DNA from 2 places in the Thioalkalivibrio sp. AKL6 genome. Region 1 is predicted to be linked to the other one. Evidence: riboswitches for the same ligand, from Rfam matches in the RefSeq annotation. Region 1 holds a riboswitch; the other holds the start of a gene.
The links. A riboswitch is a leader RNA that binds a small molecule or an ion and turns the genes downstream of it on or off. The one in region 1 is predicted to bind cobalamin.
Positions count from the first base shown of each region.

Region 1 (14,680 bases):
GGTCGCGCGTTTCGTTGCGGACGCCACACGGGGCAAGCGCCAGGAGCGCTCGCGCGATCAGCTGCGCAACACCATCGACTTGCTGCCGGATCTGCTGTTCGTCACCCGCGACCTGGCGATGGGCGAGATGACCCCGGACATGCGTCGGCGCAAGGCAGCCCAAGTCCTGCTGCACGAAGTGGATATCGCCCCCGAGGCCGTGGCGGTCGCGGTGCGCGAGATGACCGGCGATGCCAGCCTGGCGGCCGCCGCGGAGCAGATCGAGATTTATCGTCGCCTGGGTCTGCGCGCGCGGGTGGGCGATCTGGTGGATGCGACCGAGGACTCCCGGCTCGCGGCCCTGGAGAAGCTGCACCACGAGGCGCCGGAGGTTGCGGACCTCCTGCGCGACCGCCTGCGGGGCGTGGCGCCAACCCAGGAGGACGGTGTGCGCCGGGTGGATCAGTTCCTGGATCGACTGTTCTCCGCCGCGGACGCCGATGACCTGGCGCGCTGCACCCTCGACGACGTACAAGCGATCTTTGTCCTCGCCTTCGAGTTGGTGAACGGACGCCAGATCAAGCGGCTGAGCTTCGAATGGTCGGGGGGCTGGCAGCTCGGGGCTGCCCTGGACCGCCTCGAATCCCAGGGCAACCGCTTCCGTGTGGCTCAGGCCGGGGTGGTCAGCCGCCTGCGCTCCCTCGGCATCCTGCTATCCCAGCACGAGGCGTCGGGCCTGGATCCACAGGCCCTGCGCGAGCCGATCGTCAGTCTGGGGCGTCAGGTGCTGGAGGCGCTGCAGCGACTGGAGGATCTCGAACCTCCGGAAAATTCCGCGGATGGGCAGCTCCTCGGTCTTGCGCTGCGCCGAGTCGAGGACCTGCGTGAGGCGCGCGATCACCTGATGCAGTCGCAAAGCCGGTACACCAACGCGGTAGAACGCTGGGAGGCCCTGCGTCGGGCGCAGGTGGAGAAGCGCGGCGAGAAGCGCTGGTTCAAACGCAGCGTGCGCGGCATCCGGGTGAGCGAGGAGCTGATCGAACTGACCGACGACCAGAAGCTGAAACTGGCCAGCCACTTCTGCTCTTTCCTCAAGGAACTCAAGATCGAGCGCGAGGGTGACCTGTTTTACTTTGGCGGCTCGGCACTGGATGCGGAGACCGCCAAGCGGATCGGGATCCAGCTCGCCTTGATCATGGAGCCGCTGGTGGATCTTACGAATCCCAGTATCCAGCGCGCGATATATGCCAATCCCGCGGCCTATCTGGGCGGGCTCTACGTGGGCATGAGCGCGGATGCCAAGGCAGGCCTGGGCTCGGCGATGGTGCGCAAGGTCCGGCAGGATCTCGGGCGCATGGCCGAGTGGCTGGCGCTGCGCCTCACGCGCATCTACAACCTGCCACTGAGTGACTCCATGCGCGATTTCCTGGTCAGCCACTATGGGGCCAATCGCGAGCGCCTGGAGATGCTGGCGACCCATACCGGGGACGAGTCGCACCCGGTGGCGCTGCGTGCCGAGCGCTCGCCTGAGTTCGACGCCATGCTGCAGGACAAGGCTTGGGGGCTGCTGCTCAAGCGCGGGACCCGCTACCAGTACGCGGAGGAACGGCGCCGCCGCTGATCGGCGGCGACACGCGAGCCTGCCAGCGTCATGCGAGAGCGCCTGGTGGGTGGGTTGGAGGCTGGTAATTTTGCACCCAACTGTGTAGGGTTCGCTGCGTTCCTCGGTGCCCGACCAGGCCTGGCTTGGCGGGTTAAACGGGAAGATCGGTGAGTCTCCGGCGGGCTGCAAGGCCTCGGGACGAGTCCGACGCTGCCCCCGCAACGGTGATCGAGCGAGAGACCGCCAGTCGGTTTCTGATGGTCGCGGCCAGTGCCACTGAACATGATGTTCGGGAAGGCGCCGCACCGGACGCTCGTCAGCCCGGAGACCGGCCAGGGAATGATCGCGCGGCATGCGGCGGGCATGCGAGGCGGATGATCGTGCCGGGCCGTTCGCCGGTCCTGGCCGATCCCCCTCGTGTCTGTCTCCCCCTGTCTGCGCGATCCCGACGAATCAACGGCGTGCGGGCGGCTCGCCGGGAGACACGGACGACATGAAACGCACAGCACTTTCCACGGCCATCCTGCTGGCCATGACCCCCGCCCTGGCACACGCCCAGGACGCCCCCGAAACCGAAGCCCGAACCCTCGACACTGTTCAGGTGACGGCGACGCGCGTCGCCCAGACCGTCGACGAGACGCTCGCATCGGTCACAATAATCGATCGCGAAGAAATCGAGCGGCTGCAGCCCCAGCAGTTCACCGACGTTCTGCAAGGCCGCGCCGGCCTCTCCGTGGTCGGAAACGGTCCCTTTGGCAAGACTACCAGCGTGTTCATGCGCGGGACGAGTTCTGACCATCACCTGCTCCTTGTGGACGGTGTCCGCATGGGTTCGGCGACCAGCGGCGGAGCCAGCTGGCAATTCTTGCCGCCCGAGGAGATTGAGCGAGTTGAGATTGTTCGCGGACCGCGGACATCAATTTACGGCTCAGATGCGATTGGGGGCGTTACCCAAGTCTTCACCCGAGAGGGACGCCGGGGGCCGCCGGAAGCTAGCGCCTTTCTAGGCGGTGGGAGCTTCGGTACGCGGGAGCTTGGGGTCGGAGTGGCTGGTGGCACCGATGACACTTCCTACAGGCTATCGATGAGCCATTTCTCCACCGATGGTATTGACGTCCAGGACGGATTCGGCGACGACGATCGCGATGGCTACGACAACACGTCGCTCTCCGGAAAGGTTTCCCATCGGCTCGACAACGGAATCGAGCTCTTCGGCAATTTGCTGTATTCCGAGGGTGCTACGGAGTTCGATGGGACTCCCGATCAGACCGATTTTTTACACGCTGTCCTACAGGGTGGGCTTCGGATACCCATTCTTGACCGATGGGACACAGAGTTGGCCTATGCACAAAGCCGCGACGAGGGAGAAAATTTTGCTGCCGGGACTTTCTTTTCTACCTTCGATACCCGCCGGGATCAGCTGACATGGCGCAACGACATCCAGCTTGGCGATAGGACGGACCTGATCGCAGGGGTGGATGCCTATGAGGATCGGGTATCCAGTACGACCGATTACGATGAGGACTCGCGGTATAACGTAGGCGTTTACTCTGTCCTTCGGTCGGGCTTTGGGGCGCACGACCTGGAAGGCAGCTTGCGTTTAGATGACAACGAGCAGTTCGGCGATAAGGTGACCGGGCAGGTCGCTTGGGGTATGCAGGCCACGGAGGCGCTGCGCCTGCGAGCCTCCTACGGCACCGCGTTTAAGGCGCCGACCTTTAACGAGCTGTTCTTTCCGGGATTCGGGAATCCTGATTTGGAGCCGGAAGAATCGGAAACCTTAGAAGTCGGCGCCCGGTACGCGGCCAGCCAAGCCTACGTGGATGTCGCGGTGTTTGAGACCCGCGTCGACGAGCTGATCGACAATCAAATGGTTGGTGGGGTGTTCATGCCAATCAATGTGGACGAGGCACGGATTCGGGGCCTGGAAATCGAGGGCGGGCATGAATTTGGTCCATGGAACGCTCGGGCATCGCTGACTCTGTTGGATGCGAAAGATCGCAACACTGGTAACGAACTTCGCCGGCGGCCTCCAGTCTCTGGCCGCTTTGACCTCGACCGTCAGGTCGGCGACTTCTCCCTTGGTGGAACGGTCCTTGCGCGCGGTCGCAGCTACAACGATGGAGATAACGAGGAGCGGCTCTCCGGCCATGGCCTGCTGGATTTGCGCGCGGCCTATGCCATCGATGCGGAATGGTCGGTACTGGTAACGGTCAAGAACGTGTTCGACCGCGATTACGTTGTGGCGAGGGATTCGTTCAATGAGGCGGATTACAACCAGCCGGGCCGAGCCGCGTTCGTGAAACTGCGCTACCAGCAGAGGTGATTCATGGGTAATCGATTGTCGAAGATTGCAACGCGTACCGGTGACGAAGGCCGGACCGGGCTGGGCGATGGCTCGCGGGTGGACAAGGACAGCCACCGCGTCGAGGCCTTTGGCGACGTGGACGAGCTGAACAGTGTCGTGGGCCGGGTCCTGGTCCACGATCTCCCGGAAGATGTGCGCCGCTCGCTGGCGCTGGTGCAGCACGAGCTGTTCGATCTCGGGGCGGAGCTGGCGGTGCCTGGACATCAGGCGCTTCCAGAGGCCTCGGTCGAACGCCTGGATGTCGAGCTCGAGAGCTTCAACGCCGATCTGCCAGCGTTGAAGGAGTTCATCCTGCCGGGTGGTGGTCCTGCCACGGCCGACTGTCATATCGCGCGAACGGTGTGCCGCCGTGCCGAGCGGCGGTTGGTGGCGCTTAACCACCATGAGGCGTTGCGGCCAAATTCGCTGGCCTACATTAACCGTCTGTCGGATCTGCTGTTCGTGCTCTGCCGTGTGCTCGCGCGTCACGAAAACGGCGCGGAAGTCCTCTGGCAGCCGGCTAATCAGCGCGGCTGAATCCGGCCCGTACCCCAAATCCAGTCTGTTCTTAACCGGCATGTCGGGAAGCGCTGAAGGCTCAGCGTTTCCCGGCCGCTTGCCTGTTGTGCAGCTGTCTGTAGTTTCTCCGGAGTCATCCGTATGTTCATCTGGAAACGCACCCTTTTGTTGTTCGCCACCTGCCTATGGGCAGGTTCGGCCTGGGCCGGTCCGCAGGTCACGGGCATCGTGTCGGATCGCTCGGCGGCCGAGGTTGCCGCCGGCGCCCATCGCTTTCTCGAGGCCCATCCCGACGCGGAAGTCGTCCTGCGCACGCCGGAGCAGCTGGCCGACAAGGACGACGCCGCCGTTGCGGCCCTGTGGGCCGAGTCCGATGCGGTGCTGGTGGCCGCCGTGTTCGGCGACCAGGCCCGGCGTCTGGAGCGCCTGTTGCGCGAGCAGCCTCCCGCCGGCGGCGCGGCGCTGCTGGCGATCAACAGCGAACGCCGCCTGACCGCCCTGTCGCGTCTCGATGGCGAGTTGGTGCTGGCCGGCCTGGACGACGATGCGCGCACCGAGCTGGCGGAAAACCCCGAACCCGGGGCGGATCCGCGCGAGCACCTGGCGGACCAAAAGGAACGTTTTGCAGAGCAGGCGGAGTGGCTGACTGGCCGCGCCTTCTATCAGGGGCGCACCCCGGAGAGCATGGAAGGACTGATGCGCTGGCTGGCGGCAGCCGGCGGGCATGCAGTCGAAGTACCCGAGCCGGATCCGCGCGAGACCATCCGCTATTACCGGGATGGGGTTTCCAGCGCCGATCCCGGGGATCTCGGACTCGACGAAGGCCCGGCTATCGCACTGCTGGACCTGGATACCGGCGACCGCCCGGGCGATCGGGCCTTGCTGGATACGAGCTGCGAGGCGCTGGAACAGCGCGGCCTGCAGTGCTTTGCCGTGCTGGCGCGCTGGGGTGGCGCCAGCCGCGAGGCGGTGGAGCAGCTGGCCGAGCGCGCGGCCCCGGCCGAGCTGGCCGGGATCGTGAGCCTGCAGGACTTTGTCGTCGGCGGCGGTGGCAACCGCGAGGCGGTGGCCGAGGCCTTCGGCGAGCTGGATGTCCCGGTGATCAAGGGGATCCGCCTGGCGGACGTGAGCGCGACCCAGTGGCGGCTGTCGCACGAGGGCATTCCCTGGGACAAGGTCCACTACCACGTGGCCATGCCGGAGTTGCAGGGCATGAGCCAGCCGATGGTGCTTGCCACCGCGGGCGATCCGGAACAGGACGAACGCACGGGCGTGCGCCTGACGCTGACCGAGCCGGTCGGCGAGCGGGTCGAGGCCCTGGCCGAGCGGGTGGCGAGCTGGCAGCGGCTGCGCCGCCTGGACAACGCGGACAAGCGGGTGGCGGTGGTGTACTACAACCATCCTCCGGGTCGCCAGAACATCGGCGCGGACAAGCTGGATGTCCCCGAGTCCCTGCTGGAGATCCTGCAGAACCTGGCGGCGGCCGGCTATGACCTGGGCGACGAGGTCCCGGAGGATGCCGAAGCCCTTCTGGACCTTATCCAGGACCGTGCGGTGAACCTGCCGGAACAGGCGGATGCGCTGGATGCTATCGCCGGCCGGGTGGCTTCGCTGGATCGCGAGCAGTATCAGGCGTATTTCGATGCCCTCCCGGAACCCGTTCAGGCAGAACTGGTGGATGGTCCGATCGGCTATTTGCAGGCACGCCTGGAGGCCGCCATGGCCGCCGACAAGGTCGAGATCGCCCAAGGCGCGCTGGAGAGCGGCGTTGGCGATCTGCGCCACATGCTCGAGAGTTATCCGCACGCGGCGCAAGAGCGGTCACTGGACCTGCTGGCCCAGTACGAGGAGGCCTGGGAGGCCACGCTGGCGGGGGAAGACGCGCACGCGACCACCGAGCAGTTGCGCAAGGCGCTGGTGCGCACGGGTATCCCCGGTCTGACTGGTTGGGGCGAGCCGCCGGGAGAAGCCATGACCCGTGATGGCGAGATGCTGTTCCCGGGCATCGAGTTCGGCAACGTGTTCATCGGTCCGCAGCCGCCACGCGGCTGGGAGGTCAGCGAGCGCCTGCTGCACGCCAACACTACCTTCCCGCCGACCCATCACTACGTTGGCTTCTACCACTGGATCCGCGATCACTTCGAGGCGGATGCACTGATCTACGTTGGTCGCCACTCGACCCGCGAATTCCTGCCGCGCCGGCGGGCGGGGCTGGCACCGGACGACTATCCCGAGATCCTCGGCGGGGCCCTGCCGATCATCTATCCCTACATCGTCGATGGGGTGGGCGAGGGCATCCAGGCCAAGCGCCGGGCCATGGGTGTGATGATCAGCCACCTGACCCCGCCACTGGCGGCCACGGAGCTGTATGACAGCCTGCTGGAGCTGCGCCAGCTGGTGGAGACCTACGAGGCGGCCGCGCAGCCGGATGCCGCGACACGTTCGCGGGCGGTACAGACCCTGCGCGAACGTATCGAGGATCTCGGCCTGACCGAGACCATCGAGCGCGAACTGGCCCGGGGTCATCATCACGATCACGGACATCACCATGATGACCACGGCGATCACCACGAGGGTCATCACGACAAGCCAGACTCCGGGCATGGCGAAGGTCACGAGGACGAACACCGCGACGAGCATCGGGATGCGGACCATCACCGTGAACACGGGGAAGAAGAACACGAACACGCTCATGAGCATGACCACGACGACGAGCATGCGGACGCGGGTCATGACGAGCACGCAACGACCGCGCTGGCGGAGATGGACGAGGAGTTGCTGGTCCACGAGATCGGCCACTACCTGACCGACATGCAGGAAGACCAGATGCCCCTGGGGCTGCACGTGTTCGGGCGCGACTGGAGCGACGAGGCCGTGGACACGATGCTCAAGTCGATGGCGGGTGACGACGCGGTGGGCGACGACTGGGACGCCAAGCTGCGCGGCTCGCCGTCCAGCGAGCGCGCGCATCTGCTGGCGGCGCTGGAAGGCCGTTTCGTGCCGCCGGGGCAAGGCAACGATCCGATCCGTACGCCGGAGGTATTGCCGACCGGGCGCAACTTCCATGCGCTGGCGGCGGATCTGGTGCCCACACGCATCGCCTGGGGCATCGGCCAGGAACTGGCTGCGGACGCCCGTGAGCACGGCGATCCCGAGGCGGATGGCAGCGAGGCGATCATCCTCTGGGCGTCGGATACCGTACGCGACGAGGGCGTGATGATCGCCTTTGGCCTGGACATGCTGGGCATTCGCCCGGCCTGGAACAGCCGCGGAATCGTTCAGGGGCTGGAACGCATGGACCTCGACGAAGCCGGGCGCGAGCGCCGTCGCGATGCCCTGTTCACGACCTCGGGTCTGTTCCGCGACCTTTACGAGGACCAGCTGGTGTGGCTGGATCGTGCTGCCCGCCTCGCGCTGGACGGCTCGTCCGAGATCATTCTTGAGGAACACCCCGAGCTGGAAGAGGCACTGGACGCGGCCCTGGCCCCGCTGGGGTCGGACCTGCGCGACCCGGGCGACGAGCCGCTGGCGCGCAACGACGTGGCCGCGCAGTGGCTGGAAGACACCCAGGCCCTGCGCGCGGCAGGCCTGAGTGGCGTCGAGGCGGGTCAGCAGGCTGCCCTGCGTGTCTTCGGCACCGCGCCCGGGGCCTACGGCGCGGGGGTCAACCGCCTGGCGGATCGCTCCGGGGCCTGGGAGGACCGTGCCGAACTGGGGGCGGCCTATATGCGCCGGATGGGGCATGCCTATGGCGCGGATGAGTCCGGTGGCTCCGCGCACGAGGCCTTCGAGGCCCGCCTGGGCCAGGTCGGGCGCACCTATCTCGGGCGCGCCTCGCACCTCTACGGCCTGCTGGACAACGACGACGGGTTCGATTTCCAGGGCGGGCTGTCGACCGCGGTCGAGAGCATCCGCGGCGAGGTGCCGGACAACCGCGTGCTGCAGCACGCCGATCCGGACGACCCGCGGGTGGAGACACTGGGCCGCGCGTTGATGCGCGAGCTTCAGGGGCAGAACCTGAACCCGCAGTGGATCGAGCCGCTGATGGATCACGGCTATGCCGGGGCCCGCACCATGGCCCGGGATTTCGCCGACAACCTTTGGGGCTGGCAGGTCACCAACCCGGAGATCATCCGCTCCTGGGTCTGGGACGAGGTGCACGACGTGTATCTGCAGGACCGCCACGGGCTGGGCCTGGACGCGTTCCTGGCCGACGGCCACAACGTGCACGTGAAGACCCATCTGCAGGCCGTTCACCTGGTCGCGGCCAGCCACGGGTTCTGGGACGCCGATCCCGAGGTGCTGGATGCCTTGTCCGAGCGCTTCGCGGAACTGGTCGCCGAGCACGGCCTGCCCGGCAGCGGTCACACGCGCCCGGATCATCCCGTGCTGGACGAGGTGGCCGAGCGCCTGGACGACGCTGACCTGCGCGAGGCCTTCGACGCCGTGCGGGCGGCCGCGCAGATCGATCGGGCGGAGCCGGAAGCCGACCCCAGCCGTGTCACCGAGATCCAGCCGCTGGAAGATCCGGCGGCGCGCGAGATGCAGGAGATCCCCGAGCCGGCCAAGACCGAGGGCGGCCAGGAGCCCGGCGACGAGACGGCGGGTATGCCCTGGCTCCCCTGGCTGGTTGCCGCTGCGCTGTTTCTGCTGCTGCTCGGCGGCATCGCTGCGGGTCGACGGCGATAACCGGGGCGTGGGCATTTTCGGGCCTGTAGGAGCCGAGCCCTCTCGGCGATTGCAGCGTCGGATACGCCCCATCGGCCAGAGGCTGGCCTCCTACACAGGGCCGTGCGAACAAAGGGTAACGAGGTAAACCGAATGACTTTCTCGATCACGATGGAGCTGATGGATACCGTGGTGCGCTGGCTGCTGGAGCCGGTGATCATCGGCCTGCTGGTGCTGGTCGCGGTGGCCGTCTGGGAGCTCGGGCTGGCACTGGGCGAACGTTCCGGTGGGGTACGCCGCCTGGAACTGAGCGGCGATGCCGAACGCCTCGCCTACCGTGCCCGGCGGCGTATCGACCGCGCCGATCTGCTGGCACGTATCGGCCCGATGCTCGGGCTGATGGGGACGCTGATCCCGCTGGGTCCGGGCTTGGCCGCGATGGGCCGGGGCGAACTGGAAATCCTCGCCCAGGCCGTTACGGTGGCGTTCAACACCACGGTGCTGGGGCTGCTGGTCGGCATCCTCGGCTTCCTGCTCGGCCGCCTGCGCCGGCGCTGGTATGACGCGGCGATGGAGCGTATGGAGGCGGTGGCATGAGGGTCCCGCACTACCGCGCCTCGCGCTTCGACGCGCCCGACGAGGAGCCGATGGGCCCGCTGGCCAATCTGGCCGACATCATGCTGGTGTTTGCCGTCGGCCTGATGGTGGTGATGGCCGCCTCGGGTAGCGGGCTGGAACCGGCCAGCGGCGGCGCCGAGATCGAACCCGGGCGCGAGATCCCGGACCCACCCGAGGGGGCCGGCGAGGCCGGCTCGGGCTACGAATCCATGGGGCAGGTCTACCGTGACCCAGAGACCGGACGGATGATCCTGATTGGCGAATAGTCACTCCCGGGGCCATCCGAACGCCCTTATGACGCAACGAATCAAGGAGTAATGAAGATGAGCGAAGACACCGAAGCGGCTCGCGCCGAACGCCACGCCCAGCGCATGGCGCGCAAGAAGGAGGTCGTGGACCGCAAGATCGCCGAGGCCCAGGAGGAGAAGGGCGTGTTCCTGATCCTGACCGGCAACGGCAAGGGCAAGAGCTCCTCCGGCTTCGGGATGGTCGCGCGCGCCCTGGGGCACGGCATGCAGGTGGGCATCGTCCAGTTCATCAAGGGTCAGTTCGCGACCGGCGAGGAGGCCTTCTTCCGTGGCCAGGACCACGTGCAGTACCACGTGATGGGCGAGGGCTACACCTGGGAGACCCAGGACCGCGAGAAGGACGTGGAGGCGGCCCGCGATGCCTGGGCGCATGCCCGCGACATGCTGCGCGATCCGAACGTCGATCTGGTGCTGCTCGACGAGCTGCACATCGCGCTGAAATACCAGTACCTCGATGTGGTCGAGGTCCTCGAAGAACTGGCCAACCGCCCGCCGATGCAGCACGTGATCACCACCGGCCGCGCCGCGCCCAAGGCGATGATCGAGGCGGCCGATACCGTCAGCGAGATCGGTGTGGTCAAGCACGCCTTCCAGGCCGGAATCAAGGCGCAAAAGGGGATCGAGCTGTGAGCGTGAGCTGTCCCGCCGCGTTCGTGGCGGCCCCGGCCTCGGGCCAGGGCAAGACCACGATCACTGCCGCCATCGCCCGCTACCACCGCAACCAGGGCCGGCGCGTGCGCGTGTTCAAGACCGGCCCCGACTTCCTCGACCCGATGATCCTGGAGCAGGCCTCTGGCCACCCGGTCGACGCCCTGCATCTGTGGATGGTCGGGGAAGAAGCCTGTCGGGCGATGCTGTACGAGGCGGCCCAGGAATCCGACCTGATCCTAGTGGAGGGCTCGATGGGGCTGTTCGATGGGGATCCCTCCGGTGCGGATCTGGCCCAGGCCTTCGGCTTGCCAATCCTGGCCATGATCGATGCCAGCGGCATGGGCCAGACCTTCGGGGCGCTGGTGCATGGCTTGTCGACCTACCGTCCGGGCCTGTCGTTTGCCGGCGTGATTGCCAACCGGGTGGGTAGCCCCGGCCATGCGCGGATGCTGGAGGAGTGCACCCCGGAGGCGATCCGCTTCTTTGGTGCCGTGCAGCGTAACGAGACGCTAAGTGTCCCGGATCGTCACCTGGGTCTGGTCCAGGCGGGGGAGATCGCCGATCTGGATGCGCGGCTGGAGGCTGCGGCGGCCGCGATCGAAGAGGCTGGAGTGACCGGGCTCCCGGAGCCGGTGACCTTTCATCCGGAGGCGATCGCGCCGACCGAGGCGGCGCTGTCCGGCGTGCGCATTGCCATTGCGCGGGATGCGGCCTTCGCCTTCATGTATCCGGCCAATCTGCGCCTGCTGGAGAAGATGGGCGCCGAGCTGCGGTTCTTTTCCCCGCTTGCGGGGGACGGGCTGCCAGAGGCCGATGCCGTCTGGCTCCCGGGCGGTTACCCCGAGTTGTATCTGGATCAGCTAGCCGCCAATACCGGCCTGAAGTCGGACCTGGAGGCCCATCATGCGGCGGGCCGACCGATCCTGGCGGAGTGCGGGGGCTTTCTCTACCTGCTGGACGAACTGGCCGATCGCGAGGGCCATGCCGCGGCCATGGCCGGGCTGGTGCCGGGCAAGGCCCAGCTGGCGGACCGCTTGCAGGGCCTGGGTCTCCAGGCGGCCCCGCTGCCGGAAGGCGAGCTGCGCGGGCATACCTTTCACCACACCCGCTCCGAGGTTGGTCTGGAACCCTATGGTCACTGCTGGCGGGCCCGCGGGACGGGCTCGCAGGGGGAGGCGATCTATCGTGATGGTCGCCTGACCGCCACTTACCTACATGCCTGGTTCCCTTCCAACCCCGCGGCCACGGCGCAGCTGTTTCGAGCATGAGTGATCGGCAACGGGACAAGGTGGCGCGGATCGGGCCTGGGGCGCACGCCGGGGCCCGCATCCCGTTGCGCGGCGAGCGAAAGCCCGGCTGCGTGGATCTGGTCGGAGCAGGGCCCGGCGATCCGGGTCTGATGACGCTGGACGCGGTGGCCGCGATGCAGCACGCCGATGTCCTGCTGCACGACCGCCTGATCCCGGAGGCGATCCTCGAGCTGGCCAACCCGAAGGCGCAGCGCCTGTATGTGGGCAAGGCGCGCTCACGGCACAGCTGTGATCAAGGGGACCTGAACGAGCGCATGATCGCGCTGGCACGGGAGGGGCACTACGTGGTGCGCCTGAAGGGTGGGGACCCGTTCGTCTACGGTCGCGGCGGCGAGGAGGCCGCGGCGATCGCCGCGGCCGGGATCCCGGTCCGCATCGTGCCGGGGATTACCGCCGCGGGTGGCTGCGCGGCGTATTCTGGGATCCCGCTTACCCATCGTGATCATGCCTATCGCTGCCAGTTCGTGACCGCCCATCGGCGTGCCGGCGAGACGGATCTTGACTGGGCCTCCCTGGTCCAGCCGCAGCAGACTCTGGTGGTGTACATGGGGCTGCACACCCTGGCCGAGGTCTGCGGCGAGATGATGGCGGCGGGTGCGGATGGTGCGATGCCGGCCGCGCTGGTGGAGCAGGGCACACGCCCGACGCAGCGCGTCATCGAGGGCACGCTGGCCGAGCTCCCGAAGCAGGTGGCGGATCTCGCCATCCAGTCGCCCGCGCTACTGATCGTGGGCGAGGTGGTGCGCCTGCGCGAGACGATTGCCGCGCAAGGTGCCCAGCCCGTCCCGGGAACGCATGAAATCGGCTGACACGAACCATCCGCAGGGCGCCATGCGCCCGGAGACGCCCGAGACCACCGGGCGCCTGCGCACCGGTCTGACCACCGGTGTCTGCGCGACCGCGGCCGCCGTCGCCGATGCTCGCTGGCTGCTGGAGGGGCAGCGGCTCCAGACGGTCGAGGTCACCCTGCCCAGGGGACAGGTGGTAAACCTGGCACTGAACGACCTGGAACCGACCCCGGGTGGTGCGGTCGCCGGGGTCATCAAGGATGCCGGCGACGATCCCGATGCGACCCACGGGGCGCGGGTCTGGGTCGAGGTGACCCTGCGCGGTGCGCCCGGCGTCCAATTCATGGCGGGCGCCGGGGTGGGTACGGTCACGCGTCCGGGTCTGGTGCTGGCACCGGGCGAACCGGCGATCAATCCGGTCCCGCGGCGCATGATGCAGGGCCACCTGGAGGCGCTCGCCGAGGCGACCGGTTACAGCGGGGGCTTTCGCGTCACGGTTGGCGTGGATGGCGGCGAACGGATTGCCGAACGGACCATGAACGCGCGCCTGGGCATCCTCGGGGGTCTCTCGATCCTGGGCACGACCGGGATCGTGCGGCCGTTTTCCTGTGCCGCCTATATCGCATCCATCCATCAGGCCATCGACGTGGCCCGCGCCAACGCGTCTCCGCGCGTGGCCTGTTGTACCGGCGGCACCAGCGAGGCGGCGGTGCGTGATCGCTACAGCCTGGACGACATGGCGCTGATCGAGATGGGGGATCTGTTCGGGGCGGCGCTGAAGTACCTGCGGCGCCACCCCCTGCCCGCGGTGGTGCTGGCCGCGGGTTTCGGCAAGCTCAGCAAGTTCGCGGCCGGGCACCTGGATGCCCATAGCCGCAAGTCGCGCATCGATCTCGACGCCCTGGCGGGGGAAGCCGCGGATCTGGGCGCCAGCCCGGACCTGGTGGCGCGCATCCGCGCGGCCAACACCAGTGCCCAGGCCCTTGCGGACTGCCTGGAACAGGGTGTGGCGCTGGCCGACCGGATCAGCGCGCGCGCCTGGCAGCGGGCCCGCGGGATGTTGCCGGAGACCACGGCGCTGGAGGTCTGCGCGGTGGATCGGGCGGGCCGCATCGTCGGGTTTGCGGATGGTGCCGAGGGGCTCGCGCCATGACGGCCGCGGCGATTGCCCTGCAGTCGGTGGCCAAGCGCTACGCCGGTGGCCGGGTGGGGCTGGCGAACGTGGATCTGGAGGTGCCGGCGGGCCGCTTCTTCGGCCTGCTGGGGCCGAACGGGGCCGGCAAGACCACCCTGGTGGGGTTGTTGACCACGCTGGTGCGGGCGGATCGGGGCTCGATCCGGGTCTGCGGGTACGACGTGGCCACGCAGGCGGTTGCGGCGAAGGCGTGCATGGGCGTGGTACCGCAGGAGGTCAACTTCAACAGCTTCGAACCGGTGGGTGAGATCGTCGAGGCCCAGGCGGCCTACTACGGGCTGTCCCCGAGGCGGGCGCGTGAGCGAACCGGCGAGGTGCTGCAACAGGCGGGTCTGCTGGACCGGCGCGAACAGTCGGCCTGGGGCCTGTCGGGGGGCATGAAGCGGCGGCTGATGATTGCCCGGGCCCTGGTGCACCGCCCTCGCGTCCTGCTCCTGGACGAGCCGACGGCGGGGGTGGACCTGGAGGGGCGCCATGCCACCTGGGAGCTGTTGCGTGGCTTGAACGCAGATGGCGTGACGATCCTCCTGACCACCCATTACCTGGAGGAGGCCGAGACCCTGTGCGACACCCTGGCGATCCTGGACCAGGGCGAGATCGTCGCGCGCGGTGATACGGGCGAACTGCTGCACGGGCTGAACGTGCAGACCCTGGTGCTGGAACTGAACGTGCCGCTGGAAGCGGCCCCGGCGCT
Region 1 is NZ_AQXS01000011.1:111,311-125,990, reverse strand. It holds gene D575_RS0111300 (hypothetical protein) at 1-1,600, shown strand, start outside; cobalamin riboswitch at 1,688-1,934, shown strand; gene D575_RS0111295 (TonB-dependent receptor domain-containing protein) at 2,076-3,908, shown strand; gene D575_RS0111290 (cob(I)yrinic acid a,c-diamide adenosyltransferase) at 3,912-4,466, shown strand; gene D575_RS0111285 (cobaltochelatase subunit CobN) at 4,590-9,137, shown strand; gene D575_RS0111280 (MotA/TolQ/ExbB proton channel family protein) at 9,270-9,713, shown strand; gene D575_RS0111275 (DUF2149 domain-containing protein) at 9,710-10,000, shown strand; gene cobO (cob(I)yrinic acid a,c-diamide adenosyltransferase) at 10,058-10,672, shown strand; gene D575_RS0111265 (cobyrinate a,c-diamide synthase) at 10,669-11,961, shown strand; gene cobA (uroporphyrinogen-III C-methyltransferase) at 11,958-12,812, shown strand; gene D575_RS0111255 (cobalt-precorrin-5B (C(1))-methyltransferase) at 12,835-13,944, shown strand; gene D575_RS0111250 (ABC transporter ATP-binding protein) at 13,941-14,680, shown strand, end outside.

Region 2 (14,680 bases), on a different contig from region 1:
GAAACCGCCGCAGATGCCCAGCATCTTTCCGCCATAGCGCGCATGCCGCTGCAACGCTTCTTCCCAGCCCTGTTCGCGCAACCAGGCGAGATCGGCGCGCACGGACTTCGAGCCCGGCAGGATGACCAGATCCGCCGGTTGCAGGGCTTCGCCTGGACCGACAAAGCGCAGGTCCACTGCCGGATGCAGGCGCAGCGGATCGAAATCCGTATGGTTGGAGATGCGCGGCAGTGCCGGCACGACCACCTTCAGCGCGTCCGCGGGCGTCGAAGGCATCGCCTCGCGCGGCAGGGCGTCCTCGGCATCCAGATAAAGCCCGTGCAGGTACGGAATCACGCCGAGCACCGGCTTGCCGGTCTCCTGTTCCAGCCAGTCCAGGCCGGGTTGCAGCAAACCGATATCGCCGCGAAAGCGGTTGATCACGAAGCCCTGCACCCGGGCGCGCTCCGTCTCGCTCAAAAGCGCCAGCGTGCCCACCAGGTGCGCGAACACCCCGCCCCGGTCGATATCCGCGACCAGGATCACCGGGCAGTCCACCGCCTCGGCAAAGCCCATGTTGGCAATGTCGCCGGCACGCAGGTTGATCTCCGCCGGCGATCCGGCGCCCTCCACGAGGACGTGGTCGTACTGTGCGGTCAGGCGGCCATGCGATGCCAGCACCGCCTCGCGCGCCACTGGCTTGTAGTCGTGGTAGGCCCGGGCATCCAGCTCCGCCGCCGGGCGGCCGTGGATGATCACCTGCGCGCCCTGGTCCGAACTGGGCTTGAGCAGTACCGGGTTCATGTCCGTATGCGGGTCCAGGCCACAGGCCGCGGCCTGCAGGGCCTGGGCGCGCCCGATCTCGCCACCATCGGCCGTGACCGCGCTGTTCAGCGCCATGTTCTGCGGCTTGAACGGCACCACCGACAGCCCCCGCCGATGCAGCACGCGCGCCAGCCCCGCGACCAGCACGCTCTTGCCAGCATCCGAGGTCGTGCCCTGCACCATCAGCGTCGTACCCATCAGGACGCCCCCAGCGCCTGTTCCAGGCGCTTCCATTCGTATTCCTGCCCCGGCAGGCCAAAACGAAGGCTGCCCGGCTCATCAAACCGCCGCACGAGGATGCCCTGCGCGCCCAGGTGATCCTGCCAGCCTGCGGGATCGTCCACGCGGCACCACTGAAACAGCGCGGTGCCGCCGGCGGGTTCCAGCCCCTGGTCGCGCAGCAAGTCCGCCAGGCGCTGACCACGTGCCTGGAGCATGCCGCGTGTCTCGGCCTGCCAGGCCCGGTCCGACAGCGCCTGGGTGGCGATCCAGCGGGACGGTCCGGCAAGACCCCACGGGCCCATCCGGGCGGCCAGTCGCGTGCGCAGCGTGTCCTCCGCGATGACAAATCCCACGCGCGCCCCGGCCAGGCCAAAGAACTTGCCCAGCGAGCGCAGTACCACCAGACCCTCGCGCGGCGCGTCCGTCGCCAGGCTCGCCTCGGGTGTCACGTCCATGAACGCCTCGTCCACGATCAGCCAGCCGCCGCGCGCGGCCAGGGTCGCATGCCACGCCAGCAGGTCCGCGCGGTCAAACCGCTGTCCGGTCGGGTTATTGGGGTTGACCAGCACCAGCACGTCCAGGCCGGGCAATGCGGCCTCAATCGAATCCCCACCCAGCGGGACGACGTCATGCCCGGCCCCGTGCCAGGCCCGGGCGTGTTCGTTGTAGCTGGGCTCGAGGATGCCCACGCGCGAAGGGCCTTCCCGTAGCGCGGGCAGCAGCTGGATCGCGGCCTGGGAACCGGGCACCGGCAGCAGCGCCCCGGTCCCGTAATAGGCGGCGGCTGCGGCCTCCAGGCCGTCGTCCGGTTCCGGCAGGCGCGCCCAGACCCCTGGCGGCAGCTCGCCCGCGGGGTAGCCATGCGGGTTGATGCCCGTGGAGAGATCCAGCCAGTCGGCCTCGGGGATCCGGTAGCGCGCGGCCGCCTGGCGGATACCGCCCCCGTGCACCTGGATCAGTGCCTGCGGCTCCGGCGTCTGCATCGATTGGGCCTCAGAACAGGACAACGACAATCACCCCGGCCACAATGAAGGCCATCCAGATGGCCAGCGCACGATCCAGCAGCGTAATCGCCTGGCGAATGCCCGCCGCGTCCGGCATGCGGCCCATCCCCAGACGGGGTCGCCACTCGCGCTGCCCGCCATAGGGCGCCGCTCCGCCCAGGACCACGCCCAGCGCACCCGCCCCTGCGGCCATCACCGGCCCCGCATTCGGGCTCTTCCAGCCGGCGGCCTGCTCGCGCCAGCACTGCAGCGCGTCCCGGCCACGACCGGCCAGGGCATAGCCCAGTGCCGTCAGGCGGGCGGGGATCAGGTTCATGGCATCGTCCAGGCGCGCGGCGGCCCAGCCAAACGAGCGAAACCGGTCATTGCGATAGCCCCACATCGCATCCAGCGTGTTCACTAGGCGATAGGCCACCACGCCCGGCGCGCCAGCCACCAGGAACCAGAAGATCGTGGCGAACAGTGCGTCGTTGCCGTTTTCCAGCACCGACTCGATGGTCGCGCCACTCACCCCACGCTCGTCCAGGGCCGCCGTGTCGCGACTGACCAGCATGCCGACGCCGGTGCGCGCCCCAGACAGGTCATCCTTTTCCAGGGCCTCGGCCACCACCTCCGCATGCTCGTCCAGGCTGCGCCAGCCAATCGCCAGCGTCAGGATCGCCAGCGTCAGAAGCCAGCCCCAGGCCAACGAGGTGCCCAGTGCGGCCAGCACCACCCAGGGCAGGACCAGCGCCGCGAGAAGGAGCGCTCCGCGTACACGACTCGGCGCATGCCAGCGGGATTCGGCCCAGGCCGCGAGCTGGCCGAATCCGGCGAGCGGATGGAACCGCCGTGGGTCGCCAAACAGTCGGTCCAGGATCAGGGCTCCGATCAGGATCAGAAAGGTACTCATGTGTTGCCACCCCCGGATGGCCCATCCGGACGCGCGGCGGATTCCCGCACAACCGTGGGCAAGGCCAGCTCGCACGGCGCACCCCAGCGATCCTGGAACACCAGGTCTTCCAAGGGGCGGCGGGTGTCCCAGCCCGCCGTTTCCAGCATCGGCCGGTCATAGAAGCGCTCGACATGCCCGAGGCACAGCACGGCAATGGGGTACCCGCCCTCGGGCATCTCCAGCCGGTTGGCCAGCCAGTCCGGATCGAACAGGGAGACCCAGCCCATGCCCAGGCCCTCGGCGCGGGCGGCCAGCCACAGGTTCTGGATCGCACACGCGGCCGAACAGAGGTCCATCTCGGGGAGGGTCCTCCGGCCGAGCACGTAGCGCTCGCGGCCATCGGTCAGGGCCACGACCAGCAACTCGCCCGCCTCGCGGATGCCCTCCAGCTTCAAGCGATGCACGTCGGCCGCGCGCTCGCCACAGGCCTCGGCGGTGCGCGCCTGTTCCTCCGCCGCGTGGGCGTGGAGCGCCTCGCGCACCGCTGGGTCGGTAATGCGCAGGAAGCGCCAGGGCTGCATATAGCCCACGCTCGGCGCGCGATGCGCCGCCTCGAGCAGCCGCCGCAACACCGCTGGATCGACCGGGTCCGGCCGAAAATGGCGCATATCCCGGCGTTCCGCGATCACGCGATAGACGGCCGCAAGCTCATCTTGGGCAAACCCCGAACCCCCGGCATCAGCGCCCGGGCAGGAAGGGTTCTCATTGGCGGGCAACTCGGACTGCATCGGCTTACCGTCAGGGGGACACGACGCGGATGCAGAGGGATCGGGGTGTGGCCACAGGGGCCCGCACCTACCGACCCTCGCCCACCGCGCGGTCGCAGAAACATCGTCCAGGCCGGTCTCCGGGCTCGCGAGGCCCCGGCAACCCGGGGCGGCAAGTCGCCTTCCCGGGCCGCGTTCGGCCCAGTGGCTTTCGACTTGTCGAGGTCCGAGCGGCCTGCGGAAGCACCCCTCGAACCCACTCGCTTACCGTCGCGGGGGCAGCGTCGGAATGGGGCTGCGGAGGATCTCGCGCCTGCACCGACTTCCCGTTTAACCCGCGCGATCAGTCGCCCGGGCACCTGGTAGCAAGGCGCCAATCATACGCGGCAAGCCCACTGCCGACCAATTGACGCTCCGAGGCGCCCCAGGCTTGCTGCTATGATGCCCCGCTAGTCCAGCGCCAGGTGGCGGCTCCCCAGCCGGCTCGAAGGCGCTTGAACAACCAATCCAATGCGACTGTAAAATCATGCAATTTTGGACTTCCCGAACTCCACTTCTCGCTTGCCTCCTGGGCCTGCTCTCAACCCCGCTGATCGCAATGGCGGACTCAATCACGGTCACCGACGACGATGACCGCGAGGTCCATCTGGAGCAGCCTGCCGAGCGCATCGTCAGCCTGGCGCCGCACATCACCGAGGTGCTGTTTGCCGTGGGTGCGGGGGACCGCATCGTGGGCGCAACGCAGTACAGCGATTATCCGCCCGAGGCGGAGGCCATCCCGCGGATTGGCGGCTACAGCCGGATTGACCTGGAACGGGTACTGGAAAGGGACCCCGATCTGGTGATCGCGTGGAAGAGCGGCAACTCCGCCTCCCAGGTCGAACGCCTGCGCGAACTGGGACTGCCGGTGTACGTATCGGAACCACGCAGCTTCGAGGGTGTGGCCTCGAGCATGCGGCGCATGGCCACGCTCGCCGGCACGCATGACCAGGGCGACGCCGCGGCAGAGGACTTCCTGGGCCGAATGGACGCGCTCCGCGCCACGTACGGTGACCGGGACCCGATTCGCGTGTTCTATCAGGTGTGGGAGCAACCGTTGATGACGGTCAATGACGACCACCTGATCGCCGAGGCCATCGCCGTGTGTGGCGGCGTGAACGTGTTCGGCGATCTCGACCGCCTGGTGCCACGCATTGGGCGCGAAGCCGTACTGGATGCCGACCCCGAGGTCATCATCGGCGGCGGCATGGGCGAGGACCGTCCCGACTGGGTGGTCGCCTGGGGCCAATGGGAGGACCTGACCGCGGTCCAGCGCGACAATCTGTTCTTCATTCCCCCTTCGCTCCTGCAACGCCATACCGGACGCATCGCGGAAGGCACGGCCCTGATGTGCGAAGAACTCGAACGCGCCCGCGCCCGCCGTTCCGCCCCATGACCATGACGGTCCGCCTCGCAGTCTCCCGGAAAGGATATCGCGGGACACCAATGAAGGAGCGTGGTACGTGCGCTGAAGGCAGCGCTCCCGCCGTTCCGGCAACCTACCGCTTCGTCCGCCTGGAGCGGAGGGCTACCGCTTGACCCGTTCGTTCCTCCTGGCCCTGGGCGTGCTGTTGCCCGCGTCTGTGCTCTCCGTTCTGGTGGCACTGGCCTACGGCAGCGTGCAGATTCCGTTCCCTGACCTCCTGAGTGTCTTCTTCGGCGAGGCCTCGCGACTGCACAGCACCCTGGTACTGGATCTGCGCCTGCCGCGCGCGCTGGCCGCGTTCGCCGCCGGCGGGTTGCTGGGCCTGGCCGGAGCGCTGATGCAGGTTCTGCTACGCAATCCACTGGCCGATCCCTACGTGCTGGGGCTCTCTGGCGGTGCCTCGGTGGGCGCCTTGCTGGCGATGCTCGCGGGGCTGTCCATGTTCTCGGTCTCGGCCGCGGCCTTCGTGGGCGCCCTGCTGTCCACCATTCTGGTGTTCGGCCTGGCCCACGGCACGGGCAGCTGGACCCCGACCCGCCTGCTGCTGACCGGTGTCGTGGTGGCCGCCGGCTGGGGCGCGATGATCAGTTTCATCCTCGCGGTCAGCCCCACTGCGGAGCTCCCGGGCATGCTGTACTGGCTAATGGGCGACGTCTCCCATGCCCGCAACCCCTACCCGGCCTGGGGCGTACTCGTGGTCGTCGCGCTGCTCGCCCTGCCATTTGGCCGCACCCTGAACGTCCTGGCGCGCGGGCCCATGCAGGCCGCGGCCCTCGGAGTGGCCGTACGCCCGGTGGAATGGACGATCTATGTGGTGGCGGCCCTGATCACCGCGACCGCAGTCACCCAGGTCGGCGCGGTTGGCTTTGTCGGGCTGATCGTGCCACACATGCTGCGTCTGATCTTTGGCAACGACCAGCGCGTGATCCTCCCGGCCTCGGCCCTGGGCGGGGGCATCCTCCTCACCCTGGCCGACACCCTGGCCCGGACGATCATTGCCCCGGAACAATTGCCGGTGGGCGTCATCACCGCGATGCTGGGTGTCCCGGTGTTCCTGTTCCTGCTCTACCGGAGCCGCTGATGCCGCGTACGCCTTCCCCCGCCCCCGCAGCGACCCAGCCACACGACACGCTGGGCCTGGGCGCGCGCAGCGTCCACCAGGAACCGGGGCCCAAGACCCTGCTCGCCACGCATGAGCTCGTCATCGACGTGCCCGAGCGGCCGCCCGGATCGCCGTTGGACCTGACGGTGGATCCGGGCCAGTGCTGGGGCATCCTGGGGCCGAATGGGGCCGGCAAGAGCACCCTCCTGCAGACCCTCGCCGGCCTGCGGGCCGCGCGTGCCGGAACCATCAAGGTCAAGGGACAATCCATTGCGACCCTCGCCCGCGCGGAACTGGCCCGTCGCCTGGGCCTGGTCTTCCAGACCCACCACGACGGCTTTCCCGCCACGGTGCTGGAGACGGCCCTGATCGGACGCCACCCGTATCTGCGGCCCTGGGATATCGAATCTTCCGAGGACTACGCCCGCGCCCGGGCGGCACTCGCGGCGATGGATCTCGCCGACCTCGAGGACCGCATGGTGGACACCTTGTCCGGCGGGGAACGCCAGCGCCTGGCAATCGCGACCGTGCTGACGCAGGACCCCAGCCTGCTCCTGCTGGACGAACCCACCAGCCAGCTGGACCTGCATCATCAGGTGGCCGTGCTCAACCGCGTGCAGTCCATCGTCGGTCAGGAAGACCGAGGCGCGGTGTTGGTCCTGCACGACGTCAACCTCGCGGCGCGCTACTGCGATCACTTGCTACTGCTATTCCCTGACGGACAGGCGTGCTGGGGCCCCACGGCCACCATGCTGGTGCCCAGCGCACTGGAGCGCCTGTACAACCAACGCCTGAGCGTGGGCGAGGTGGACGGCCTGCCCGTCTTCCTGCCGCGCAACGAGTAGTCCCCATGGAATTCTTCCGCACCCTGCATTCCGATCTGGATGCCGAAAGCCTGCAACGAAGCCTCACCGTGCCCGCATTACCCGACGCCAGCGGCGCGATCGATACGCTGATCGCCGACGAGGGCCCGGATGCCGGCGTCGTGTACTGCCTGTGGGGCGAGTTTCGCGTCCATCGGGAAGTCATCAACGGTGGCGTTCGCTTTTCCCTTCCGGAATGCCCGAATGGCCTCGCCTGGACGTTGACCACGGGTCATCCGCCCGCCGCCCACGCCGTCATCCTGCACCTGACCATCAATCGCCAGGAACACGATCCCGATTTCATCGAAAGCCTGGAGATGTTCGCCGATTCCTGGGAGCTTTCGGCCACCTGACAGAACGCCCCATGACGGGAAACGATGCAATTTTCTTTTCGTTTCATGGTCGGTATGGTGCAGATCTGTTGCGAAGGAGAACGCCATGAACCCGACACCGCCGGACAGCGTGAAGACCTCTCATCCCACCCAGGACGGGGCCGGGGTGAAGATTCGGCGCATCCATGATTTTAGTGGCGGGCTGGATCCCTTCCTGATGCTGGACGAACTGAACGCCAGCGCCCAGGAGGACTACATCGGCGGCTTCCCCTCGCACCCGCACCGCGGTTTCGAGACGCTGACCTACCTGGTCCATGGCGGGCTCACCCACGAGGACTCCATGGGCAACCAGGGCCGCGTCGAGGCCGGCGAGGCCCAGTGGATGAGTGCCGGGCGTGGCGTAATCCACTCCGAGATGCCGCTTTTGGACGCGGACGGCCTGCACGGCTTCCAGCTTTGGGTAAACCTGCCCGCCGCGCGCAAGATGGACCCGCCGCGCTACCGCGACGTACGCGCCGACGCGATGCGTCACCTGCCGGAAGACGACGATTCGCTGCGCTTCAAGGCCATTGCCGGCTCCTGGCAGACCAGCGCCGGGGACACCGAAGGCGCGCTGCCGCAGATCGGCGAAGGCGCCGCCATGGCCGACCTCACACTACCGGCCGGCTATCGCCTGTCGCTTGCGGTGCAACTGGAGGATCGTGTGCTGGCCTACGTGTTCGACGGCGAGCTGACCGGCCTCGGCACGGGCCAACTGGGCGTCTGGCACGGCCACACCCAGATCCACCTGATCGCGCAGCAGGATGCCCGGGTACTGCTGTTCAAGGGGCGGCCGCTGGGCGAACCGATCGCCCACTACGGCCCGTTCGTGATGAACACCTCCGACGAGATCGAACAGGCCATCAGCGACTACCAGTCCGGCCAGCTCGCCGCCGAACCGGCCAGCATGGACTGAGCTCGAGCCGGCCCAGCATCCCGCAAGTTCCTCGCGCGAATCCCCCTCTCCGTCATCCCGGAAACCGCGCAGCGGTTAGCCGGGATCTCACCGCGTGGACCAAGACCTGCTGCCTGGCACCCGCGCCGGAGATCCCGGCTCTTCGCTCCGCTGCGGCCGGGATGACGCCGAGGAAGATCACCCGACCGGTGATACTTGCATCCCCCGCCACCTACCGCTTTCGTCATCCCGGGAACCGCGCAGCGGTTATCCGGGATCTCACTGCGTGGAACGAGCCCCGACCCGCTGTCTCGCACCCATGCAGAAAACCACGGCTCTTCGGTTCGTTACGGCTGCGGTGAAGGGGCTTTGGGAGCCAAGGTCGTTATGGATGGCGTCGCGGGCCACCCAGCTAGGCTTGGGGCTGGATCCGGTGATCCCACGATCCGTTCCGTGGAGAAGGATGGCCCCGCAACGGGTGCAGGGTCGCTTGTTCGTGACCGGCCCCCGGGTCCGGGATCAGACGCCTTCCTCGATCAGCTCGATGGCGTTGCCATCGGGATCGCGAACGAATGCGGCCGGGCGTCCGGAACGACTGCGCTCCACGGTAATCCCCGCCCCTTCAAGACGCGCTGCCAGCACCTCCAGGCCACGGACGCGCAACGCCAGATGACGGTCCTGACCGCAGCGCACGCCGCGCTCGGTCGGATCGGGGTTCGGCACCTGCAACAGATGCAGAGCCTGTCCGCTCCCCAGGTCATACCACAGACCGGGAAAGTCGAGATCCGGGCGTTCCAGTGGCACCAGGCCGAGCTGCTCCCCGTAAAAGGTCGCCGCCACCCGTGTGTCCGCAATCACCAGGCTTGCGTGATGCAGACGCAGGATGCCGGGTTCTACCCGCTTCGCCGAAGTCATACCCGCATCACCCCCGAAGCCGGTTCGAGCAACACAATGGCCTGGGCCGCCACCCCTTCCTTGCGCCCAGCAAAACCGAGGTGCTCGGTAGTCGTCGCCTTCACGCTGACATCGGCGATTGTCAGTGCCGTATCGGCTGCCAGGTTCTCACGCATCGCGCGCACATGCGGTGCAAGCTTGGGCGCCTGCGCGATCACCGTGGTGTCGATGTTGACCGGGCGCCAGCCGGCCCCGGCCACTCGTTCGAGCGTCTCCCGCAGCAGGACGCGGCTGTCCGCCCCTCGAAACGCCGGATCGGTATCCGGAAAGTGCAGGCCAATATCCCCCAGCGCCGCCGCGCCCAGCAGGGCGTCACACACCGCGTGGATCAGCACGTCCCCATCCGAGTGGGCGACGAATCCACGCTCGAACGGGATGCGAACGCCACCGAGTACCAAGTGGTCGCCTTCGCCGAAGGCGTGTACGTCGAAGCCCTGGCCAATCCGCAAGCCGCTCATGCGCGAAACCCGCCTTCCAGGCGTCCCTGCTGCATCAGATACAGGCGAGCGAGCTCAAGGTCTTCGCTGCGGGTGATCTTGATGTTCATCGGGGAGCCCTCGATCAGTCGGGGTGCCTGGCCCAGGAACTCGATGGCGCTGGCCTCGTCCGTCACCGGATGCCCCTCGGCACGCGCCTGCGCGTTGGCCGTTCGGAGCATGCCCAGCCGGAACATCTGCGGGGTCAGGGCCCGCCAGACCCGTTCGCGATCCAGCGTCCGTTCGACCTTCCCGGCACCATCGCTCCACTTGATGGTATCGGTGCTGGGACTGGCGAGCAGCCCCCCCACCGGATCGTCACGCAACTCGTGCAGCAGCCGGTCCACATCCGCTAGCGGCAGACAGGGTCGTGCCGCGTCATGCACCAGTACCCAGTCGTCCTCGTGCGCCCGTTCGGCAAGGAAATCGAGCCCGTTCTGGACCGAATCCGCGCGCTCCGCCCCTCCGGCCGCACGGAACAGCCGCCCGCCGGCCAGCGGCAGGTCCAGGGCATCCGGGTCGACGTCTGGACCGAGTACCAGAACCACCCCGCGAATCCGCGGGTGTTCGAGAAAGATCGACAGGGTGTGGGACAGGATTGTGTGCGATCCGAGTGTCAGGTACTGCTTCGGACGGTTGGATCCCATGCGCCGACCGATGCCAGCCGCAGGGATCAACGCCCAGAACGCTGGCTCCCGAGTCGGCACGTGTTCCGCGTCAGCCATCAAAGGGGTCCTCGGGTGGCAGGGTGTCGGTGGCGGGCTCCGCATCCTCCGGGACTTGCGCGTCCGGGCCCGGATCGGTCTCTCCAGCCGGGCCCGGTAGCGGCTCGACCTGCAGCCTCGTGGGCTCGTCCTCGCCCACCACGAAGAAGAAGATCTCGTCCTCGCGGATCATCCCCAGATCGCGACGCGCGCGCTCCTCGACCGCCGCGGTACCGCCGCGCAAATCGCGCACCTCGGCCTCCAGGGCCTGGTTGCGTTGTTCCAGCTCGGCATTTGCGGCTTGCTGTTGCGCGACCTGCTCGCGCAGATCGCGCACATCGCGCCAACTCCCCTCGCCCAGCCACAGGGGCCATTGCAGGGCCAGCAGCACGAGGGCCAGACCGATCAACAGGCCGCGCATCACCCGCACTCCGTATGGTTGAACAGAGAAAGCCCTCGCCCGCGCAGCGCGACAGACGCGACAACGTGGAGACGAGGGCTTTCGCAAGTGGCCGGCATGCCCGGCATTCTACGAGCCCCGGACGACCGGGGACAGGAACCGCGCCGCAGGCTGAGGACTGCGTGGTGACCAAGGCCGTCCCGGGTCTCGATCAGCGCCCGAAGGTGAACGCCGACATGCCCGGATAGGTCGCCCGCGAACCCAGGTGTTCCTCGATCCGGATCAGCTGGTTGTATTTGGCGACCCGATCGGAACGCGACAGCGAACCGGTCTTGATCTGGCCGGCGCGCGTGGCCACGGCCAGGTCTGCGATGGTCACGTCTTCGGTCTCGCCCGAGCGATGCGAGATCACTGCAGTGTAATTGGCCTTGCGCGCCATCTCGATGGCTTCCAGCGTCTCGGTCACGGTGCCGATCTGGTTGAGCTTGATCAGGATGGAATTCGCAACGCCCTTGTCGATGCCTTCCTGCAGGATCTGGGTATTGGTCACGAACAGGTCGTCACCCACCAGCTGCACGCGATTGCCCAGGCGCTCGGTCAGCGTCTTCCAGCCGTCCCAGTCATCTTCGGCCATCCCGTCCTCGATGGTCAGGATCGGGTACTGGTCTACCCAGTGGGCGAGATACTCGGAAAACTCGTCGGCAGAGAAGGCCTTGCCTTCGGAATCGAGGTGATAGCGCCCATCACGGTAGAACTCGGAGCTGGCGCAGTCGAGGCCGATCCAGATGTCCTCGCCCGCCTTGAAGCCGGCGTTGTGAACCGCTTCCAGGATCACCTCGATCGCGGCGGAGTTGGACGGCAGGTCCGGCGCAAAACCGCCCTCGTCGCCCACCGCCGTCGCCAGCCCGCGCTTGGACAGCACCTTTTTCAGCGCGTGGAAGACCTCGGCGCCGTAGCGCACGGCCTCGCGTACCGAATCCGCCCCCACTGGCAGGATCATGAACTCCTGCATGTCCACGCTATTATCGGCGTGGGCGCCACCATTGATGATGTTCATCATCGGCACCGGCAGCAGCGTGGCGTCGTCGCCGCCCAGGGTCTCGAACAGTGGCTGTTCGCGATCCGCGGCCAGAGCATGCGAAGTGGCCATGGAGACGGCCAACAGGGCATTGGCACCCAGGCGTGCCTTGTTGTCGGTCCCGTCCAGTTCCAGCATGCGGCGATCGACCGCGGTCTGGTCCAGCTCCATACCTCGCAGGGCGTCGCGGATCTCGCCGTTCACGTGGCTGACGGCCTTCAGCACGCCCTTGCCGCCGTAACGCTTTTCGTCGTCGCGCAGTTCCAGGGCCTCGCGGGCGCCTGTGGAGGCACCGGAGGGCACCGCCGCGCGCCCCATGGCGCCGGAATCCAGGACAACATCGGCCTCGACCGTCGGGTTGCCCCGAGAATCGATGATCTCGCGGGCGTGAATCTCCGCAATCTTGGACATGCTCTCTCCTTGAAAATACCCGCCCGGACGGGCCCGTCCGGGACGTTTTATCGATTCTTTCGGTCGTTAACCGAGACCGTACTCCGCCTCTGCAAACGGCTGCGCCTTGGCGGCGGCGTCCAGCGCCTTGAGCGTCTGCAGCAGCGCGGCCATCTTCGGCAGCGGCCAGGCGTTGGGACCGTCGGACAGGGCCTTCTCGGGGTCCGGATGGGTCTCCATGAACAGGCCGGATACGCCAGCGGCCACCGCCGCCCGTGCCAGCACCGGCACGAATTCGCGCTGCCCACCGGAGCAGGCGCCCTGCCCGCCCGGCTGCTGCACCGAATGGGTCGCATCGAAGACGACCGGGCAGCCGGTCTGACGCATCTGGGCCAGGCCGCGCATATCGGAGATCAGGGTGTTGTAGCCAAACGAGACCCCGCGCTCGCAAACCATGATCTGATCGTTACCGACCTCGCGGGCCTTATCCACGACATTGCCCATATCCCAGGGTGCGAGGAACTGGCCCTTCTTGATGTTCACCGGCCGGCCCTGGCGCGCAACGTTCTGGATGAAGTTGGTCTGCCGACAAAGGAAGGCCGGGGTCTGCAGCACATCAACAACACTGGCGACTTCGTCCAGCGCGGTGTCCTCGTGAACATCCGTCAGGATCGGCACACCGATCTCCGACTTCACTTTGTCCAGGATGCGCAGGCCCTCTTCCATGCCCAGCCCGCGGAAGCTCTTCGTCGACGACCGGTTGGCCTTGTCGAACGAGGACTTGTAGATGAACGGAATGCCGAGATCGTCCGCCATCGTTTTCAGCGCGCCGGCCGTCTCCAGGGCCATGGCCTCGGATTCGATGACGCAGGGGCCGGCAATCAGAAAAAAGGGCCGATCAAGGCCGACTTCAAAACCGCAAAGCTGCATGCTCTGTCCTGTCTGGAGGCCACCACCCTCCGGGTGCGGCCACAAAAAAGTGAACGGGCGCCTATTCCGTCAGCGCCGTGGTGGTTTCCGGTTCGCGGGCATCCTGGTAATCCCGGGCGGCACACACAAACGCGGTGAACAGCGGGTGGCCATCCCTTGGGGTCGAGGTAAATTCCGGGTGGAACTGGCAGCCCACAAACCACGGATGGTCGGCCAGCTCCACGGCCTCTACCAGTTCGCCGGATTCCGAGACCCCGGAGAGTCGAAGACCTGCGGCCTCCAGGCGTTCACGATAGGCGTTGTTGAATTCGAAGCGATGACGATGGCGTTCTCCCACCTCTTCGCGACCATAGGCCTCGGCAATGCGTGACCCCGGGGTCAGGCGCGCGCTCTGGGCGCCGAGACGCATAGTGCCACCGAGGTCACTGTCGGCATCGCGCTGTTCGATGCGGCCTTCCTTGTCCTGCCACTCGGTAATCAGCGCGATGACGGGATGCGGCGTGTCGGGGGCGAACTCGGTGCTGTGCGCACCTTCCAGCCCGACCACATCGCGCGCAAACTCGATGACCGCCACTTGCATGCCCAGGCAGATTCCAAGATAGGGCACATGGTTCTCGCGGGCGTAGCGCACCGCGGCAATCTTGCCCTCCACGCCGCGTTCGCCGAAGCCACCCGGAACGAGGATGGCGTCCAGGCCCTCGAGTTCGCGCGCGGCCTCGTTCTCGGCCCCTTCCAGCTTTTCCGAATCGAGATAACGAATCCGGACCCGGGTACCCGCCTGGATGCCCGCGTGGGTCAGGGCTTCGTTCACCGACTTGTACGACTCGGTCAGATCGACGTACTTGCCGATCATGCCGACCGTCACCTCGGACTCCGGGAACTCCATGGCATTGACCACGTGCTTCCAGTCCGAAAGGTCGGCTTGCGGGACCTCGATATGGAGTTTGCGCAGCACGATCTCGTCGAGCTTCTGCGAATGCAGCCACAGCGGGATCTTGTAGATATTGTCTACGTCCACTGCAGAGATGACCGCCTTCTCCTCGACGTTGGTGAACAGCGCGATCTTGCGCCGTTCACCCTCGGGGATCGCCTGCGTGGAGCGGCACAGCAGGATATCCGGCTGGATACCGATGGAGCGCAGTTCCTTGACCGAGTGCTGGGTCGGTTTGGTCTTGATCTCGCCGGCGGCCTCGATATACGGCACCAGCGTCAGATGCATGAACAGGGCGTTGTCATGCCCCAGCTCCACGCCCATCTGACGGATCGCCTCGAGAAACGGCAGGGATTCGATGTCACCGACCGTACCGCCGATCTCGATCAGGGCGATGTCGGCATCGCCGGCCCCCTCGTGGATCGAGCGCTTGATCTCGTCGGTGATGTG
Region 2 is NZ_AQXS01000010.1:225,750-240,429, reverse strand. It holds gene D575_RS0109120 (cobyric acid synthase) at 1-1,002, opposite strand, end outside; gene cobD (threonine-phosphate decarboxylase CobD) at 1,002-2,009, opposite strand; gene cbiB (adenosylcobinamide-phosphate synthase CbiB) at 2,020-2,922, opposite strand; gene bluB (5,6-dimethylbenzimidazole synthase) at 2,919-3,692, opposite strand; cobalamin riboswitch at 3,785-4,049, opposite strand; gene D575_RS0109100 (cobalamin-binding protein) at 4,270-5,106, shown strand; gene D575_RS0109095 (iron ABC transporter permease) at 5,246-6,217, shown strand; gene D575_RS0109090 (ABC transporter ATP-binding protein) at 6,217-7,083, shown strand; gene D575_RS0109085 (hypothetical protein) at 7,089-7,454, shown strand; gene D575_RS0109080 (pirin family protein) at 7,540-8,388, shown strand; gene D575_RS0109075 (VOC family protein) at 8,887-9,282, opposite strand; gene ispF (2-C-methyl-D-erythritol 2,4-cyclodiphosphate synthase) at 9,279-9,779, opposite strand; gene ispD (2-C-methyl-D-erythritol 4-phosphate cytidylyltransferase) at 9,776-10,522, opposite strand; gene ftsB (cell division protein FtsB) at 10,515-10,922, opposite strand; gene eno (phosphopyruvate hydratase) at 11,113-12,390, opposite strand; gene kdsA (3-deoxy-8-phosphooctulonate synthase) at 12,457-13,299, opposite strand; gene D575_RS0109045 (CTP synthase) at 13,361-14,680, opposite strand, start outside.
Region 2: it holds a riboswitch for cobalamin, as region 1 does, so the genes downstream of both, bluB (5,6-dimethylbenzimidazole synthase) here and D575_RS0111295 (TonB-dependent receptor domain-containing protein) in region 1, are expected to answer to the same signal.